DNA from 3 places in the Bradyrhizobium sp. WSM1417 genome. Region 2 is predicted to be linked to each of the others. Evidence: predicted binding sites of a transcription regulator. Region 2 holds the regulator's gene; each other region holds the start of a gene.
What was found. Region 2 encodes LexA, which represses DNA repair genes until DNA is damaged. Its sites were predicted from a motif close to TGTTCNNNNTGTGTTCNG; they were not measured.
Positions count from the first base shown of each region.

Region 1: the regulator LexA is predicted to act here: its motif matches at 3,779-3,796, upstream of BRA1417_RS0106775 (helicase-related protein).
Region 3: the regulator LexA is predicted to act here: its motif matches at 3,328-3,345, upstream of BRA1417_RS0104555 (YifB family Mg chelatase-like AAA ATPase).

Region 1 covers NZ_KI911783.1:1,397,846-1,404,059, reverse strand. Annotated here, with positions in the region: gene BRA1417_RS0106780 (RNA-binding S4 domain-containing protein) at 1-47, opposite strand, end outside; gene BRA1417_RS0106775 (helicase-related protein) at 70-3,498, opposite strand; gene BRA1417_RS0106770 (DUF3108 domain-containing protein) at 4,106-4,915, opposite strand; gene rpmB (50S ribosomal protein L28) at 5,522-5,833, shown strand.
Region 2 covers NZ_KI911783.1:5,154,152-5,160,365, reverse strand. Annotated here, with positions in the region: gene BRA1417_RS0125105 (DUF2171 domain-containing protein) at 75-308, shown strand; partial or broken gene BRA1417_RS40815 (ComEC/Rec2 family competence protein) at 404-2,681, shown strand; gene BRA1417_RS0125095 (hypothetical protein) at 2,820-3,254, opposite strand; gene lexA (transcriptional repressor LexA) at 3,713-4,414, opposite strand; gene glp (gephyrin-like molybdotransferase Glp) at 4,590-5,801, opposite strand; gene BRA1417_RS0125080 (hypothetical protein) at 6,028-6,214, opposite strand, start outside.
Region 3 covers NZ_KI911783.1:937,167-943,380, forward strand. Annotated here, with positions in the region: gene BRA1417_RS0104535 (CpaD family pilus assembly protein) at 12-746, shown strand; gene BRA1417_RS0104540 (AAA family ATPase) at 743-2,032, shown strand; gene BRA1417_RS0104545 (tetratricopeptide repeat protein) at 2,056-2,853, opposite strand; gene BRA1417_RS0104550 (PilZ domain-containing protein) at 2,933-3,178, opposite strand; gene BRA1417_RS0104555 (YifB family Mg chelatase-like AAA ATPase) at 3,404-4,942, shown strand; gene BRA1417_RS0104560 (hypothetical protein) at 5,041-5,508, shown strand; gene BRA1417_RS0104565 (ATP-binding protein) at 5,649-6,214, shown strand, end outside.

The DNA of each region.
Region 1 (6,214 bases), 3.8 Mb from region 2:
GAGGTGCGCGCCTTCACCACCCGCGCGTGCCATAGCCATTTGTCGATGCGCTGCCGCTCGGTCGTGGGCTCACTCCTTACGCCCTGACAGCTGCTCCTTTAGCGCAGCGAGTTTCGCGAAGGGCGAGTTCGGATCGACCGGGCGATCGCGCTCGCGCGGGGTGGTGCTCGATGCGTAGGGACGCAACGACGGCCCGCCCTGGCGGTCGCGGCCCTTGTCGCGGTCGCGGCCACGGTTGTCGCGGCCCTTGTCGCGATCGCCGCCACCGAACTTGCCCTTGTTGCGATCCTTGTTGTCGCGGTCCTTGTTGCCGCCATTCTTGGCCTCGAAGCGGCGGTTCTTGTCGTCGCGTCCCTCGGGACGCGGCGCGGCTTCGGCGCCGCCTTCGCGCGGCTTGCGGAAATCCCTGCCACCATCGCGACCAGAATCGCGACGATGACCGCCGCCATGGCGATGACGCTCACCGCGCTTCTCGCCGTCGGCGGCAGGCGCGGCTTCGCCTTCGGCAGGCGCAGCGCCGGCTTCAGCAGCCGCCTGCGGACGCGGCTGGTGACGCTGGTTGCGGTGGCGCTCGTGGCGCGGCTTGCGATCGTCGTGACGGCCGGCGGGACGCCAGACCTCGATGAGCTCGGGCTCGGCGGGCGTGGCCGCGGCTTCCACGGGTGCTGCCGCATCTGCCGACGCAGCGGCTTCGGTTGCAGCAGTTTCGGCAGGCGCGGTTTCGGCGGGGACAGCTTCAGCGGGAGCGGTTTCAGCAGCTTCAATGGGTGCCGCAGCCTCTTCCGCAGGCGGCGCGATGCCGGGAGCGTCTTCCGGTGTGACGGACGCTTCGAGCGCCGGCTCTTCAGGCGCGGGCTCGTCATGCTGCTCCATGCCGGGCGCGTCTTCGACGGTCACAGGCTCGGCGGCGGCTTCGATCGCGGTGTCCGCGGGCGCGGCGGCGTCCTCGACCGGCGTTTCGGTTGCGGGTGTCTCTTCGCTGGAGGCTTCAGCAACAGGCGTCTCGGCAACAACCGCGGCGGGCTTCGCCGGCAACGGCGGGCGCTTGTCCATGCGATAGCCGAGCGCACGCAGCACCGACGCAAAATCCTCGCCGGCCGAACCGGTGAGCGAGGTCATCGCCTGCGTCACCACGAAGCTGCGGCCGTCGAATGCACCGGCGGGCTTTTCGCCGGACGCGTTCTCGCGCCAGGCCAGCGCCGGACGGATCAGGTCGGCCAGGCGCTCGAGGATATCGACGCGCACGGCGCGCTCGCCGGCCTGCTTGTAGCCGAGCACGCGATAGGCATCGCGCGGCAGCTGCTTGTCGACCGGGAACGAGGTGCGGCCCGAGCTCGCCAGATGCTGCGCGCCCGACAGCGCGGAGGGATCGACATTGTCCTGCTTCAGCGCCCAGAGTAGCGCGGCCAGCGCGCGCCCGGCCGGCTTGAGCAGGCCGGGGAAATAGAGGTGATAGGCGCCGAAGCGGACGCCGTATTTGCGCAAGGTCGCGCGCGAGGGCTGGTCGAGGTCCTTCAGCTCGTTGGCGATCTTCGGGCGCTCCAGCACGCCGAGCGCCTCGACGAGCTGATAGGCGATGCCGCGGGCGATGCCGGTGACGTCCTCGGCCTTGCTGAGCTCGAACAGCGGCCCGAGCAGCTTTTCGATGTGCGTCTTGAGCCAGAGCTCGAGCCGGGCCTGCACCTTGTCGCGGGGGGCGCCCGTGAGGCGTTCGTCGGAGATGATGCGGATGCGCGGATGCAGCGCGTCCTCTGCGGCAGACAGCCGCGCCACGGCGTCGCCGGTCCAGCGGATGATGCCTTCCGAGGTCAGCACGAACTGCTCGTCCGGCGCATTGCCCAGTTTTTCGGCGCGCGCGTTGATCTCGCCGGCGAGCACGGCCTGCGCTGCAGCCTGCAACGCTTTCGCATCGGAGCCGGCTTCCGCCGCATCCGGTGCAAAGGTGAAGCCATCGAGGCGGCCGATGACATGGCCTTCGACGATGACTTCGCCGGTCTTGCCGATTTCCGTATTCAAGCTCGTGTTCTCCCGCAGGCGGCGCATCAATACACTGGTCCGGCGATCAACGAAACGCTCAGTCAAGCGTTCATGGAGCGCATCCGATAATTTATTTTCGACCTCGCGGGCGATCCCCTGCCAGCGTTCGGGGTCTTTCAGCCAGTCGGGGCGGTTGGCGACGAAGGTCCAGGTGCGAATCTGCGCGATCCGGGCCGACAGCGTGTCGATATCGCCGTCGACGCGGTCGGCCTGGTCGATCTGGGTCCTGAACCAGGCGTCGGGGATGCAGCCCTTCCGCATCAGGAAGCCGTAGAGCGTGGTGACGAGCTCCGCATGGGCGGCCGGCGACAGCTTTCGATAATCCGGGACCTGGCAGGCCTCCCACAGCCGTTCCACCGCATCCTTGCCATGTGCGACATCGCGCACCTCGGCGTCGCGGGCGGCGTGGTCGAGCACGCGCATGTCTTCGGCGATGGGCGCGCGGGTCAGCGCGTCGTGGCCGGGGGCCAGGTTCAGCGACACCTGGAGCGCGCCGAGGGAAGCAAAATCCAGCTTCGAATTGCGCCATTGCAAAACCTTCACGGGATCGAAGGTGTGGTTCTGCAGCGTGTTGACGAGCTCGGGCTCGAACGGCGCGCAGCGGCCGGTGGTGCCGAAGGTGCCGTTGCGGGTGGCGCGGCCGGCGCGGCCGGCGATCTGGCCGAATTCGGACGGCGTCAGGCGGCGGAACTGGTAGCCGTCGAACTTGCGGTCGGAGGCAAAGGCGACGTGGTCGACGTCGAGATTGAGGCCCATGCCGACGGCATCGGTGGCGACGAGGTAATCGACCTCGCCGTTCTGGAACATCGCGACCTGCGCGTTGCGGGTGCGCGGCGACAGCGAGCCCAGCACCACGGCGGCACCGCCGTGCTGGCGGCGGATCAGCTCGGCGATGGCGTAGACCTCGTCGGCCGAGAAGGCGACGATGGCGGTGCGGCGCGGCTGCCGCGTGATCTTGCGGTCGCCGGCGAATTCCAGCTGCGACAAACGCGGCCGCGTGATCATGGAGACGCCGGGCAGCAGCCGCTCGATGATCGGACGCATGGTGGCAGCACCGAGCAGCAGCGTCTCGTCGCGGCCGCGGCGGTTGAGGATGCGATCGGTGAAGACGTGGCCGCGTTCCAGATCGGACGCGATCTGCACCTCGTCGACGGCGAGGAACGAGACGTCGAGATCGCGCGGCATCGCCTCGACGGTCGAGACCCAATAGCGCGGCGCTTTCGGCTTGATCTTCTCCTCGCCGGTCACGAGCGCGACGGCATCGGGCCCGACCCGCGCGGCGATCTTGTTGTAGACCTCGCGCGCCAGCAGGCGCAGCGGCAGCCCGATCATGCCGGAGGGATGCGCGAGCATCCGCTCGATGGCGAGATGGGTCTTGCCGGTGTTGGTGGGACCAAGCACCGCAGTGACGCCGGCGCCGGGAAGCCGCTCGGAAGCGAAGGGGGAGGAGGAAAAAGGCATCTGGGGGATTAGGTAATGGCGATTGGGGCGAATGTCAGTGCTGTTTTGGGGCGGTGGCGCGAAGGGCCTGGAAGTCACCTCGCCCCGCTTGCGGGGAGAGGTCGGCGCGAAGCGCCGGGTGAGGGGGACTCTCCGCGAGTCCGTCTGTCACCGCTTCCGTGGCAGCAGCCCCTCACCCCAACCCTCTCCCCGTAAGAACGGGGCGAGGGGGACGAGAGAGCTTCCCAAATCCCGCGCAACTGTCTCACTTTGCGACGCTTTTCCCGTTGGCTTTAAGCTTCGGAACGAGTTGAGAACGAATCGCGGCCGAATCGGTGACTCCCCCTTGAGTCCTGTTCCGTTCACGCAAGATGTCGCGGGAGGCTTATTGGGTTTGCACTAGATGGAGTTTTGCCCCGCCGCACAAGCGACGTTTCGGTGGCGGAATCGTTAAAGCTGGGGACGGCGCGGAGTCGAATCAGAATCGGGGAGGAGTCAAACGGATTCCAGGTTCTCGCCCCCCTCCAAACAAAAAGCGCGAAAACAACCCCATGCACAGTAGGCATGTCGTTGAAATCATTCACGTTTATTTTTGCTAAAAAGGGTAGGTCGGCGCGGGACGCCCGGCCTACTGCGTCTTCGCGACCTTGGGCGGCTGGGCGCTGGTGATGAAGCTCGTCGCCTCCAGCATGGCCGGCCCGAGCGGGGTCGGCACTTTCAGCCAGAACGGGACCAGGATGCGCGTGCCGGCGATCGGCGCGAACGCGACCTCGATGTTGCGCTGGGCGGCGAGATATTTGATCACGGGACGGTCGGGGATGTAGCCGGCGATGGGCACGAAATAGAGCGAGCAGACCACGACCTGGCCGTGATAGCCCTTCTCCGCCTTGACGTTCTCCATGCGCTTGAAATCGAGCTTGAGCTCGTAGCGCATGCGGCCGTCGAACACGGCGGCGCTGCCGTGGCAGGCGTCCGCCGACAGCACGTCGCCGGTGCCGGATACGCGCACCAGCGAGGCCGTCATCGGGTCCCAGACGCCGCGGCGATGCGCGTCGGTGACGACGATGCGGTCGGGATCGACCGGCGGCTCCGGCAGAATCGCAAAATCCTTCACATTGCCCTTGTCGAGCGTGATGCGGATCTCTTCGGTCTTCTTCGAAGTGGTGGTGGAGGCCTGGTAGCCGGTCGCGACCAGCGCGCCGTTGACCACACGCCCTTGCGAGGCGCCGGTGCCGGACCCGCCCGCGAAGGATTTCAGCAGCCCCGAGGTGCCGCCGGAGGCCGCGGCCGCGAACACGTCGTCCTGGATGTCGATGTTCCAGGCGCCCTTGCCGACCGGAATGCCCGCCAGCGTCGCCTCGTATTGCGCCTCGAGCTTGCCTTGCGCCGCCGCGGGCTCCGCCGCCCACGCCAAAACCAGCCCGAACAGGGCCGCCATGACCCAGCCGCCGGCAGAGCGCGGATGACTTGCGCGTGGATTCCTTGCGCGCCGCTCCGCTGAGCGCAAGTCGGGCGCAAGATGAGGCGTTGTGAGCACGAAACAATCCAATCGGGGCGCGAACGGTTGTTACTTAAGTCAAAAACCGCGCCAAGCAATGCGTCCGGGCCACTCCGCGTCCGGAACTCCACCGGACTCTTCGGGCGTGAATACGCCCTTTATGTGATGGTAAGGCGCGATAATCATTGCCGTTTTGGTGATCGGGGCGGGTCAGAAGCGCGCACCTCACCCCGCCACCTCTTCCCCCTCGCCCCGCTTGCGGGGAGAGGGTCGGGGTGAGGGGGGCTCTCCCCGGAGGAGGTGAGAATTGAGTATACTCAAACCCGCAGCGCCTTCGCGGAGGCTCCCCCTCACCCGGAATCCGCGCTGATCGCGCGCATTCCGGCCTCTCCCCGAAGGCGGGGAGAGGCGAAAGCAGCAGCCAAAACCTTGACGTCCCGCCGCTTCCCCCCTATACGTCCGCCCGCTCCCTGCAAGGACAGAGAATTTGCCCGTGGCGCCCCGAATGGCGGCCGCACATCGTTGGGAAAGATTGAGGATTTTGCCATGTCTCGCCGCTGCGAATTGACGGCCAAGGGCCCCCAGGTCGGCCACACGGTCAGCCACTCCAACATCAAGACCAAGCGCCGCTTCCTGCCGAACCTGGTCAACGTGACCTTCATCAGCGAAGCGCTGGGCCGCAACGTGCGCCTGCGCGTCTCCACCAACGCGATCAAGAGCGTCGACCACAATGGCGGCCTCGATCCCTTCCTGCTCAAGGCCAAGGCCGCCGTGCTGTCGCCCCGCGCCCTCGAGCTGAAGCGCGCCATCCAGAAGAAGGTCGGCCCGACCCCCGCGCCGGCGAAGAAGGCGAGCTAAGAATTTTCGAATTGGGCGAGGGCTTGCGTCGCGAGGCGTAGGGTTAGCCGGAAGAGTTTTGCATTGCGGCCGGATCGGAAGATCCGGCCGTTTTTTGTGCGGTGCGCCTTATCAGCCGAAAGATTGAGTGGCTAATCGGCATTATTTGATGGATTCCGTCCCGCGATAAGATAATCAAGAATCATACTCTGGGTTGTGTCGCTGATTCCATTAATTGCATTGCGGGGGAAACGTGATCGATTTCTTGCTCAATCATGCAAAGGAGATTGGAGCGTTCATCGGCGGCCTCGTGGCCGGGGGTGCTGGCGGATCGTGGCTAACTTTGCGCATGTCGCGCAAGAACCAACTCTCAGGAGCTGGATCAATAGTTGACCAGAGTGG
Region 2 (6,214 bases):
CACGGCTTCGTCATTCTCGCGAGAGAACGAACGTGCGCCTCACGCGTTGGGCTGGGTCCAACAAGGAACCCCCCATGCAGAACATCGCAGAGCATATGGAAGTCATCGGCGCCGACGGCGTCCACATCGGCACCGTCGACAAGGTCGAAGGCAATCGCATCAAGCTGACCAAGAAGGACAGCGGCGAGGGCAGCCACAAGGGGCATCATCACTTCATCGACAAGGGCCTCGTCGCCGACATCGAGGGCAACAAGGTCCGGCTGTCGGCCAAGGCGGATGTCGCCGTGACGATGGAAGAGGAAAAGTAGCGGTCGCGCCCTTCCGTTCCTGATCCGTACCGCTATCCGCCCGCCTGCACGTTCCGGTAGCTTCTGGCTTCGTTGCGTATCATCGAGTGCAGGGAATGGCGGAGCCGGGCCGGCCGGTACGGTCGCAAGGGATCGCGGGCACGTGGCCCGTGGGCCGCCCCGCGTCTGCGGGCGGCCTTGCGCCTGCAGGTCTCGACCTCTGGACATCGCTGGCCGAGACCCTGCGCGCGTGGCTACGCGCCGAGGCTGGCGCCGGGCGGCTGTTGCCGTGGGTGCCCGTCGCGTTTGGCTGCGGCATCGCGCTTTATTTCTCCGCCGATCATGAGCCGGTGCTGTGGGTCGTTGCCGCGACCGCCGTCGCACTCCTGCTCGGCGCGGCTGTGCTGCGGCGGAGCCGGCTGTTCGCCCCGGCCATCATGATCGCGGCGGTCGCGGCCGGCTTTGCCGTCGCGACCTGGAAGACGGCGCGCATCGCCCACCCGGTGCTGGCGCGGCGCTCTATTCGGTGTCGTTGTCGGGTTTCGTCGAGGCCCGCGACATCCGCGAGCGCACCGACCGTTTCGTGCTGCGCGTCACCGCGATGGAGGCGCAACGCAGCGACGTCAGGCTCGAGCGCGTGCGCCTGTCGGTCCGCAAGGGCACCGCGCCGGAGGTCGGTAGCTTCGTCCAGTTGAAGGCGCGGCTGATGCCGCCGCTCGCGCCGGTGCGGCCCGGCAGCTACGACTTTTCACGTGACATGTTCTTCCAGGGCATCGGCGCCTCCGGCTTCGCGATGGGCGCCATCACGGTGGCGCCGCCGCCTGAGACCGCCGGCTTGCGGCTGCGTTACGCGGCCTTCATGCAAGGACTGCGCGATGCGATCGATGCCCGCATCCGCGCGACGCTCGACGGCGACAATCGGGCGATCGCGACCGCGCTGCTCACCGGGCGGCGCGATGCGATCACCACGCCCGTCAACGATGCGATGTTCATCTCCGGCCTCGGCCACGTGCTCTCGATCTCCGGTTATCACATGGCCGTCGTGGCCGGTGTCGTGTTCTTCGCGGTGCGCGCGCTGCTCGCTCTGATCCCGGGACTTGCGGCAGGGTTCGCCATCAAGAAATGGTCGGCGGCCGCGGCGCTGGTCGCTGCTGCGTTCTACCTGCTGCTGTCGGGCGCGGAGGTCGCCACGCAAAGGTCGTTCTTCATGACGGCGGTGGTGCTGATCGCGGTGATGGTCGATCGCCGGGCCATTACCTTCCGCACGCTTGCTGTCGCCGCAATGATCGTGCTGGCGGTCGCGCCGGAAGCGCTGGTGCATCCGAGTTTTCAGATGTCTTTTGCGGCAACGCTCGGGCTCGTCGCCTTGGTGCAGATCGGCATGCCCAATTTGTTTGCCTCGCCGGACCATTCGGCGACCGCTCGCATTGCGATGTGGGGTGGCCGCGAGATCGCGATGCTGTTCATGGCCTCGCTGATTGCGGGACTTGCGACCACGCCCTACGCCGCTTTCCATTTCCACCGTGTCACGCCGTTCGGCGTGCTTGCCAATCTTGGCGCGATGCCGGTGGTCTCGGCGCTGGTGATGCCGGCGGGATTGTTGGGGCTGCTTGCTGCGCCGTTCGGGCTGGACAGCGTGTTCTGGTGGCTGATGGGGATCGGTATCGACTGGATGGTCGCGGTCTCGCGCTGGGTCGCGGCATTGCCGGGCGCCGTCGGTCGCATCCCGGCGTTCGGGATCGCGCCGCTGATCGCGGCGAGCCTGGGAATCGTCGTGCTGGGCTTGTTGCGCACGCCGCTGCGCTGGTCCGGCGCCCTGGTGCTGCTGGCAGCGATCCTCTGGGCACTGTCGGCGCGGCAGCCCGACATCCTGATTGCCGGGGATGGCGCGAGCGTCGCGGTGCGGGGCAGGGACGGATATCTGCACCTGATCAGGACGAACAAGGAGAGCTTTCTGCTCAAGGAATGGCTCGCTGCCGACGCCGATCCGCGCGATGCAGGCAGAGCCTCGCTGGCCGATGGCGTGTCCTGTGACGAATCCGGCTGCGTGACGCCACTGGCCGACGGGAGACTGGTCGCGCTGGCACTGCGCGTCGACGCTCTCGCGGACGATTGCAGTCGGGCCGCGCTGGTGGTGACGACACGCCCCGCGCCACCCGATTGCGCGGCGATGGTGGTCGATCGGCAACGGCTCGCCAGCCAGAGTGCGCTGGCGCTGACGCAGCGTGGTGACGGGTTTGTGGTTCAGGCGGTGAGGGCGAGAGGCACGAGCCGCCCCTGGTTGCCGGCCGGCGCGGGCGAGGGTGATTTCGACGGCAGCCTTGCGCCGAAGGCAACCGCGCCCGCATCAAGGACGCAACGCCGGCGGAGACGGACTTGCAGGCCGACGATTGATCGGACGGTGCCGAGAGATGCAGTGGGTTAGTGCATCCGCTCGGATTTCGCTGGCGCAAACCACGCCATCTCGCCGGCCGCGGCCGGCGATGGCGATTCAATCCTGACCTCCGACCTTGCAGCCGGAGGGCGGCTCTGTCAGCCGATCGGCAGGTGCGTGACGGTCGGCTGCCTGTCGGCGATGATCTGCGCCTTGTGCTCGCGCTCGGTGACCGGCTGGGTCACAGGCAATTGCAGCACGGTCGCACGCTGGCCTTCGACGAGCTGCGTCACCAGCACGTATTTGCCGTCGGGAAATTCGATCGCGTCGTGATGGCGGTCGGGAACGTGCGGATCGATCTTGCCGAACTTGCCCACGCGGGAATTGATGGTGCGCGTCCAGATCCAGCGATTGTCGTAGCGGACGTCGTCGGCGAAGGCGAGCTCCGTTCCCGGCAGCAGGCAAACGGCAACAGACGGATCGGCTGCGGAGGCGAAGCCGCGCGTCGAGGTGCCGCGGAAGCTTGTCGTGACGATCGTCTCGCCGACTTCGGCGGGGCGCGACGCGACGGCATGCAGGCTGTAGTCACACATCGGGTGCTCCTCATGCTGGGATAGCAACCCGCGTCTCTCAATCGAGGCGCAGGCCTCTATCAGAGTTGAAGCACGAACGCTCTGCTTGGTTGTGGGCAAATCTGCGGCTGGTTTCCGCGAGCCGCGATCACATTATCTTTCCCGAACTCAATAGGAACAAAGCTCGCTACGATGCATTTGGGAGGCGCGTACGCGAATACTGCAACGGTCGCTCGATCGCATTCGGCCCGTGCGAATTTAATCGCTGGCCGCTGTTTCCGCGAATACGCGAGCCGCGAAGCGGTGCTGTTTCCTGGGCGTCGCGAGGAGCCAGCGCCGGACGAAGGGCCGGATAGTCTGTGCAGAACCAGAAAGACTATCCAGCCGGAGCGGACGATGATCCGCTCTATCTCTGACCGGCGATAGCCGGCATGAAGTACTTCCCGTATGAAGCACTCCTGTATCAAGTACTCCCGGTATCAGTACTTCCGGTAAAGCCCGATCAGCTTGCCCTGAATCTTCACCCGGTTGGGCGGCAGGATGCGGACCTCATAGGCTGCGTTGGCGGGCTCGAGCGCGATCGAGGCGCCGCGGCGGCGGAAGCGCTTCAGCGTCGCTTCCTCGTCGTCGATCAGCGCCACCACGATGTCGCCGGTATCGGCGCTCTCGTTGCGCTGGATCAGCGCCATGTCGCCGTCGAGGATGCCGGCCTCGACCATGGAATCACCGCGCACTTCGAGCGCGTAATGTTCTCCGGAGCCGAGCATGTCAGGCGGTACGCTGATCGTATGGCTGCGGGTCTGCAACGCCTCGATCGGCGTGCCGGCCGCGATGCGGCCCATCACCGGCACCGCGACGGGACGTTCGCCCTCGTCCGCGGAAAGGCTGGAGCTCGCACGCACCTTGCCGAGATTGCCCTCGATGACGCTCGGCGTGAAGCCGCGGCGGCTGCCAGCGGCTGCCTGGAGCTCCGGCAGCTTGATGACTTCAATTGCACGGGCGCGGTTGGGCAGGCGTCGGATGAAGCCACGCTCCTCGAGCGCCGTGATCAGGCGATGGATGCCCGACTTCGAGCGCAGGTCGAGCGCATCCTTCATCTCGTCGAAGGAGGGCGGCACGCCGCTTTCCTTCAGACGTTCACTGATGAACCGCAGAAGCTCGTATTGTTTGCGCGTTAACATCTCGACCAAAGTCCCCCGGTTGATGTCGTCCGATTCCGAGACGCTGAATTCGGCAATAAGCCGCTACATGCTCGAAACAAATCATGAACGGACACTATATGTTCGATACATGTTCCGCAACTGCTTAATTTACCGTGAACGGAGCAAAGTTGGCGGAACGCGCTTGGCCGGGCGCTCAGACGGGGAGTCGCAACACTTCGCAAGCCGCGCCGGTCTCGGCCTTCGGCGCGAACGGTGCGCGCACGAGAAGTACCTGTGCTGCAGCGAGATTCGCAAGCAGCGAAGAGTCCTGATGATCGACGGGAAGAACGATGCGTGTGCCGTCGTCACGCTCGTCCAGATGCGCGCGCAGATAGTCCTCGCGCTGGTCGTTGGCGCCGATTTCGCGGCCGAGCACGGCGCGTTCACGGCGATGGTGAATCACTGAACGGCCCGACAGGGCGCGAATCAGCGGCACCATGAACAGGAAAGCGCAGACGTAGGACGACACGGGATTGCCCGGCAGGCCGATCACACCCATTGCGCCGAGCCGCCCGTGCATCATCGGCTTGCCTGGCCGCATTGCGATCTTCCAGAACGCCATTGCGATGCCTTCGTCCCGCAGTGCCTGCTGGACCAGATCGTGGTCGCCGACCGATGCGCCGCCGGTCGTGATCAGGATGTCGGCGCCGCTCTCACGGGCGCGGCGGATGCCGGCGGTGGTCGCTTCCAGCGTGTCGGCGGCAATCCCGAGGTCGATGGTCTCGGCGCCCTCGCTGCGGGCGAGCGCGTGCAGGGCGTAGCCGTTGGAATAGACGATCTGGCCGTGGCCGGGGGTGGTGCCCGGCATCACCAGCTCGTCGCCGGTGGCGAGAATGGCGACCTTCGGACGCCTGAAAACGGCAAGGTGCGGATGGTTCATCCCGGCGGCGAGCGCGAGGTCGCGCTCGGTGAGACGACTTCCCTTGCGCAGGAGCACGTCGCCCTCGCGGAAATCGACGCCGGCGGGACGGATGTGCCGTCCGGCGATCGCGGCTTCCTTGATCGTGATGCGCTTGCCGGCGGCGACCGTGTCCTCCTGGATCACGACGGCGTCCGCGCCACCGGGAACGACGCCGCCGGTGAAGATCCGCACGGCCTCGCCGGCGCCGACCGTCCCCGCGAACGGTCGGCCCGCCGCGACTTCGCCGATGACGGTGAGCTCCGAATCGATCGTCGCGGCATCGGCCGCGCGCACCGCGTAGCCGTCCATCGCCGACATCGCCTGCGGCGGCTGCGTGCGCCTAGCCGCGACGTCACGCGCGAGCACGCGATGGTAGGCCTCGTCGAGGGAAATCATTTCTTCCGGCAGCGGCTCTGCACCCGCCAGCACCGCGGCGAGCGCGTCGGAAACCGGCATCAAGGCCACGGCGAAAACTCCTGCTCGGCACGTTCGGGCGAATGTTCCGCACGTCTTCTAGCCGAGCGCGGGCGCAGAGGCAAAAACGGCTGAGCGCGCGCAGTCATCCCGCCGCTTCACATAGTTCCGGAAGGCAGGATTACGCGCGTCGTGGCATGATCCGAAGAGCCCGACAGATCGGCAGGAGACTGGTCATGGAAGGGCGAGAACGACGAGCGCCCCGGGCCTGGATCGATCAGCTCCCTGGCTGCCCGGGAGTTACGTCGGGCGCCTTGGGTCCCTGATCCTTATCGGGCAGCGGATCGGCCTGGGATTTCAGGTCGGCGGCCTTGCTCACAAGCTTGGCGGAAAGGTCCGAATCTGAAGTTGTCCTCGCGAATTCAAGAAGAAGAGAGGCCTGCTTGGTGAGGTAGGTTTTGCCC
Region 3 (6,214 bases), 4.2 Mb from region 2:
GGGATGAAGCGATGACGAAGACCATGGCCGATCGACGTCGCAAGTTGGGCGTCGCGCTGGCACTGACGGGGCTCTCCGTCATGCTGGGCGCCTGCAACACCACCGGCGAGGTCGTCACCCAGACGGTGCCGACCGACTATCGCCAGCGTCACCCGATCGCGGTCGAGGAAGCCAAGAAGTCGATCGTCATCTTCGTCGGCAAGGCTCGCGGCGGCCTCTCGGCCGCGCAGCACGCGGACGTCGCCGGCATCGCCCGGGACTGGGTGCGCGAAGGCACCGGCTCGATCGTTGTTGACGTCCCTGTCAACGCCGCGAATTCGCGCGCGGCGGCAGCGACCTATCACGAGATCCGTTCCGTGCTCGCCTCCGGCGGCGTACCCGCGCGTGCCATCGTCCAGCATCCCTATCGGCCCGAGGATCCCGGGCTGCTGCCCACCATCCGTCTGAGCTATTCCCGGATCGCCGCGGTCGCGGGCCCCTGCGGGCTGTGGCCGGAAGATCTCGGCCCCTCCATCCTCGACCCCGGCTACAACGAGAACCGGCCCTATTTCAATCTGGGCTGCGCCAGCCAGCGCAACCTCGCGGCCATGATCGACAATCCCGCCGACCTCGAGCAGCCGCGATCCGAGACGCCGGCCTATAACGCACGGCGTGACGTGGCCTTCGAGCGCTATCGCAAGGGCACGCCGGTCGCGACCACGAATCCAGACGCCGACAAGGCCAAACTCAGCGACACAGGCAGATGACACGCGTCCAGGACGAAGAAGCGGACGATCCGCAGCACCCCGAGGAACATATTGCGCCGGTTCCTCGCATCTCCGTGCAGGCCTTTTGCGAGACCGAGCAGACGCTCGCCGCGGTGACCGCGGCCGGGCAGGATCGCCGCCTCGCCAAGGCGCATCTTACCGCCAAGGACGGTGGCTTAGCTGCGGCAATCGAAGTCTATGAAACGATGCCGACGCCGAACGTCATCGTGATCGAATCCGACGGCACGCGCGACATCCTCGAGGGCCTCGACGACCTCGCCGGCGTCTGCGATCCCGGCACCCGTGTGGTCGTGATCGGCAACCCCAACGACACCGCGCCCTATCGCGAGCTGGTCCGCCGCGGCGTCAACGACTATGTGGTGGGACCGGTCGAAACGCTCGACGTCGTCCGCTCGATCTGCAGCCTGTTCTCGGCGTCCGAAACCATCATCACTGGCCGCGTCATCGCGGTGGTCGGCGCCAAGGGCGGTGTCGGCGCGTCCACCGTCGCGCACAATGTGGCCTGGACCATCGCCCGCGACCTCGCGCTCGATTCCGTCGTGATCGATCTCGACCTCGCCTTCGGCACCGCGGGTCTCGACTACAATCAGGACCCGGTGCAGGGCATCGCCAATGCGGTGCTGTCGCAGGATCGGCCGGACACGGCCCTGATGGAGCGTCTGCTCTCCAAATGCACCGAGCGTCTCAGCCTCCTTGCCGCGCCTGCCAGCCTTGACCGCGTCTACGATTTCGGCGCGGAGGCCTTCGACGCAGTGTTCGACACGCTGCGCATGACCACGCCCTGCATCGTGCTCGACGTTCCCCACCAATGGTCGGGCTGGACGCGACGCGCGCTGGTCAACGCGGACGACATCGTGATCGTGGCCGAGCCCGATCTTGCGAACCTGCGCAACACCAAGAACATGCTGAACGTATTGAAGGCGGCGCGGCCGAACGACCGGCCACCGCTCTACTGCATCAACCAGGTCGGCATGCCCAAGCGTGCGGAGATCGAGGTCAAGGCCTTTGCCAAGACCATGGAGAGCCAGCCGATCGCGGTGATCCCGTTCGATTCGAAGCTGTTCTCGACTGCGGCCAACAACGGCCAGATGATCGCGGAGGTCTCCAAGAGCCACCGCACCACCGAGCTGTTCCAGAACATGGCGAACCGCCTCGCCGGGCGCGGCGAGGTGAAGAAGCCGAAGCGCTCGCTGCTCGGACCGCTGCTGAAGAAGCTGAAGGGCAGGTCGGGGCGCGGATCAGCCCCGCATCGCAAGGCCTCGTAACCAAGGCATCCTGACGCGCGCGGTTACTTCTCCGCCCGCTGCTGCTTTTTCACCAGCAATTGCCGCAGCGCCGTGACCTTTGCCGCCGCCTGATCCGGCGGCAGGTCGGCCTTCACGATGGTCTCGGCCTCGGCCTGCTTTCCTTCCAGTCCCAGCACGAGCGCGAGATTGGCGCGCACGCGGAGATCGGCGGGATTGCGCGCGTGCGCCCGGCGCATCGTTTCCTCTGCCCGCGGCAGATTGTTCTGCAGCATGTAGGACAGTCCGAGATTGGACAGGACCGACGGCTCGTCCGGCACGATCTTGAGCGCGGCGGCGTAATATTGCTGCGCTTCCTCGTTTCGGCCGAGTTGATCGAGCGCGGCGCCCTGCGCCGACAGGATATGCCAGTCGGGATCCTCGGGCGAATGCGCGCGACCGAGGACGTCGAACGCCTGCTGGAAACTTCCGCTGTCGGCGAGCGCACGGCCGTAGCCTGCGAGCAGCGCCTTGTTGCTGGAATGGGCGAGCACGGCCTGCTCCAGCACCGCGAGCGCCTGCGCGCGCTGGCCGGTCTGGCGCAACGCCTTGCCGTATTCGAGCGCGATGTTGGGATCGCCAGGCCTGGCGCGATAGCGCTCGCGCAGCGCGTCCATGTCCGGCCTCATGTCCGGCCTCACGTCCGGCTTGGTGTCGGCCCTGCCAGCCGTTTCCGACTTTCCGCCGAGCGCACCGGTGATGTCCTCGATGCCAGTGGTCTGACAGCCGCCAAGAGCCAGGATCAGAAGCGCGGAAAACAGATATCTCGCCGGAGGAGAGGCGACGGACAAACGCTTGGACATACTCTGATCACTCGGCGACTGATCAGAGATGCTTACCGATTAACGCTAAAGTCCCGTTAAGGCGGGGCGCTTGCGCAGCTCAGTCGGTGAATTCAGCGCCGAACTCGCAGCCGATGCGCCAGCGCAGGCGGCACTGCCGGGAATAGTCGGGCGCGAAGATGATGGTGAATTGCGGCGGCACTTCCAGGAACTCCGCCACCACTTTCACGCCGCCATCCGAAATATCCGTGATCGTGCAATCCCGCGGCAGCGAGCCCGCGCCAAAGTGAATCTTGGCGAGCCGCGTGCACATCCGTCGTTCGCTTCTCCGGCGATTTGCAAGCATTTGAATTGTTCACCCGTTAGACCACGGCCCATCCCGCACCCTAGGAGTAGCGGACATTCGTTGGGATGTGCTGAGCAGAGCAGCTTGCATTCGAGGCGTAGTGTCTTCGTCGTGTTTAGGATCAGTTAAGGCCTCCCGGCCCCTGAGTATGTTCCTGTATTGTTCTTGCAAGAGCCGGCCCGCTCTGCTACCCCTAATTGTGCAAAAGGGCAGGCTGGTTCGGGCATGGTTCAGCGGGTTTCTACCGTCGCCTTTGAGGGGATCGAGGCCCGTGCGGTCGACGTGCAGGTGCAGGTCGCGCCGGGTCTGCCGGCCTTCGCGATCGTCGGTCTCCCGGACAAGGCGGTGTCGGAGGCGCGCGAGCGGGTCCGCTCGGCGCTGATCGCCTCGGGGCTGGCGCTGCCGGCGCGGCGGATCACCGTCAATCTCGCGCCCGCCGATCTGCCCAAGGAGGGCAGCCATTATGACCTGCCGATCGCGCTTGGGCTGATGGGGGCGATCGGCGCGATCCCGCCGGATGCGCTGACCGGCTTCACTGTTCTGGGCGAGCTTGGCCTCGACGGATCGATCGCACCGGTCGCCGGTGTTCTTCCCGCCGCGATCGGCGCCAATGTGCGCGAAGAGGGGCTGATCTGTCCGGCAGCTTGCGGCTCGGAAGCGGCGTGGGCAAGTCCGGACATCCAGATCATCGCCGCGAGTTCGCTGATCCAGATCGCCAACCATTTCAAGGGAACGCAGGTGCTGTCGCGGCCCGTGCCGAAGGTGCATGAAGCAGCAAGCTCGCCGCTCGACCTGCGCGACATCAAGGGCCAGGAGAGCGCCAAGCGGGCGCTGGAGATCGCGGCCGCCGGCGGCCATCACCTGCTCATGATCGGCGCGCCCGGCGCCGGCAAATCGATGCTGGCGGCACGCCTGCCCTCGATCCTGCCACCGCTGTCACCGGGCGAGTTGCTCGAGGTCTCGATGATCGCCTCTGTTGCCGGCGAGATCGAGGGCGGCGCGCTGACGGCGCGGCGGCCGTTCCGATCGCCGCATCATTCCGCCAGCATGGCCGCGCTCACCGGCGGCGGCATGCGCGCACGGCCCGGCGAGATCTCGCTCGCGCATCAGGGCGTGCTGTTCCTCGACGAGCTCCCCGAATTCGATCCGCGCGTGCTGGATTCGCTGCGCCAGCCGCTGGAGAACGGCGAGGTCTCGGTGCCGCGCGCCAATCACCGCGTCACCTATCCCGCGCGCTTCATGCTGGTCGCGGCGATGAATCCCTGCCGCTGCGGCAATGCGTTCGAGGCCGGCTATGCCTGCAAGCGCGGCCGCATCGATCGCTGCACCGGCGACTACCAGGCCCGCATCTCGGGGCCGCTGATGGACCGCATCGATTTGCGCATCGAGGTCCCCGCGGTGACCGCCGCCGACCTGATCCTGCCGCCGCCGGCAGAGGGCTCGGCCGAAGTCGCCGCGCGCGTGGCCGCCGCCCGCGACATCCAGCTCGCGCGCTACGCGGATGCCGGCCTGCCGAAGGTTCGCACCAACGCCGAAGCCCCGGCCTCGGTGCTGGAGGAGATCGCCAAGCCGGATGCGCAAGGCCAGAAGCTGCTGCGCGACGCCGCCGAGACCATGCGGCTGTCGGCGCGCGGCTATCACCGCGTGCTCCGGGTGGCGCGCACGCTGGCCGATCTCGACGGCGCCGACAGGATCGGCCGGCTGCATCTCGCCGAGGCGCTGTCCTACCGCGCACTCGCGGAGGATGTGCGCCAGTTGGCGTGATCATTCCGCGCATCAACCCGGCGGTAACGAGTTTCCTTTACGCTCTGCAAACCATAAGGCCCATCAGTTCCCGTACAGGGCCTGGCGAGTAGCGTGTCATGTTGCGTTTCAAGATCCTGGCCTCGGTTGTTCCCCTGTTGGCGGCCGCGGTGTTTGCCCGCAGTGAGATCGGATCGGTCTCGCATCCCTGCATCGCCCTCGGCGACACCTCGGTCGAGCTGACGTCGCTGTTCTGGACCGCCGGCGTGCATGTCGCCTTCACCGATGATCCCGCGCGCGCCACGGTGCGGGTTCAGATCACCGAGGATGCGGACGCGGCCGACTTCGCGGTCGTCGACGACGGCCTCGGGTCGGAATCGGAGTCCTGCCAGGCCAATCCCTCGACTCGCCTGATCTCGATTGCCGCGCAGCCCGTCGACGGCGGTCAGGTGATCTATCTCTCCAGCGAGGGGCCGGCGGATTACCGCGTCTATGTGCGCTCGAAGACCTTCTCCCAGCGCGAGGCGGCGGCGCTGATCGTCGGCGCCCACGGCGGCCACCGCCATCTCCAGGCCGCTTCGCTTTGAACCGCCTCGCTCTGCGCCGTTAACACCTCGTCAACCCTGTTCGGAAGCGGTCGCGACACCTCAAACTGTTCGCAAGGTCGGCGGCACATCGTCGTTTACAGCGAGTACAGCGTTTTAAGAAAAGAGTCGGGTCGGTGGCGATGGATCGGACATTCCGGATCAAGGTGCGCGTGCGCCGCTTCAGACGACAGTACCCCAGAAGCGCTTTCGCGATCCGCTCCTTCATGATCTTCTCGGCGACCTTCGGCGGCGCCTATGGCTTTGTCTCCGGCAGCCGGTCCGAGACTTCCGGCTACGATCCCAATGCGTTTGCGATCGGCGTCAGCTTCCTGTTCGCGCTCGCCTGCCTCGGCCTCGCCACACTCAGCATGCGCCTGCGCTTCGTCAACAAGCGGATGCGTGCGCTGGCTGCCCACAACGAAACGCTGATCGATCGCAATTGGGAGCTGAAGGAGGCCGAGGAACGCGCGCGCAGCCTGTTCGAACAGCAGGGCGATCTGATCGTGCTGCGCGACACAAGCGGCCGCATCACCTTCGCCAACGAGGCCTATTGCGCGCTTGCCGGACAGGCGCGCGGCGCGCTGGTCGGCACGCGCTTTGATTTCGATGTGCTGGAGCAGGGCGACAGCGCGCGCGAGAGCAACGGCACGCGCATTCACGACCAGAAGATCGCAACCCCCCTCGGCGCGCGCTGGATCGCCTGGCG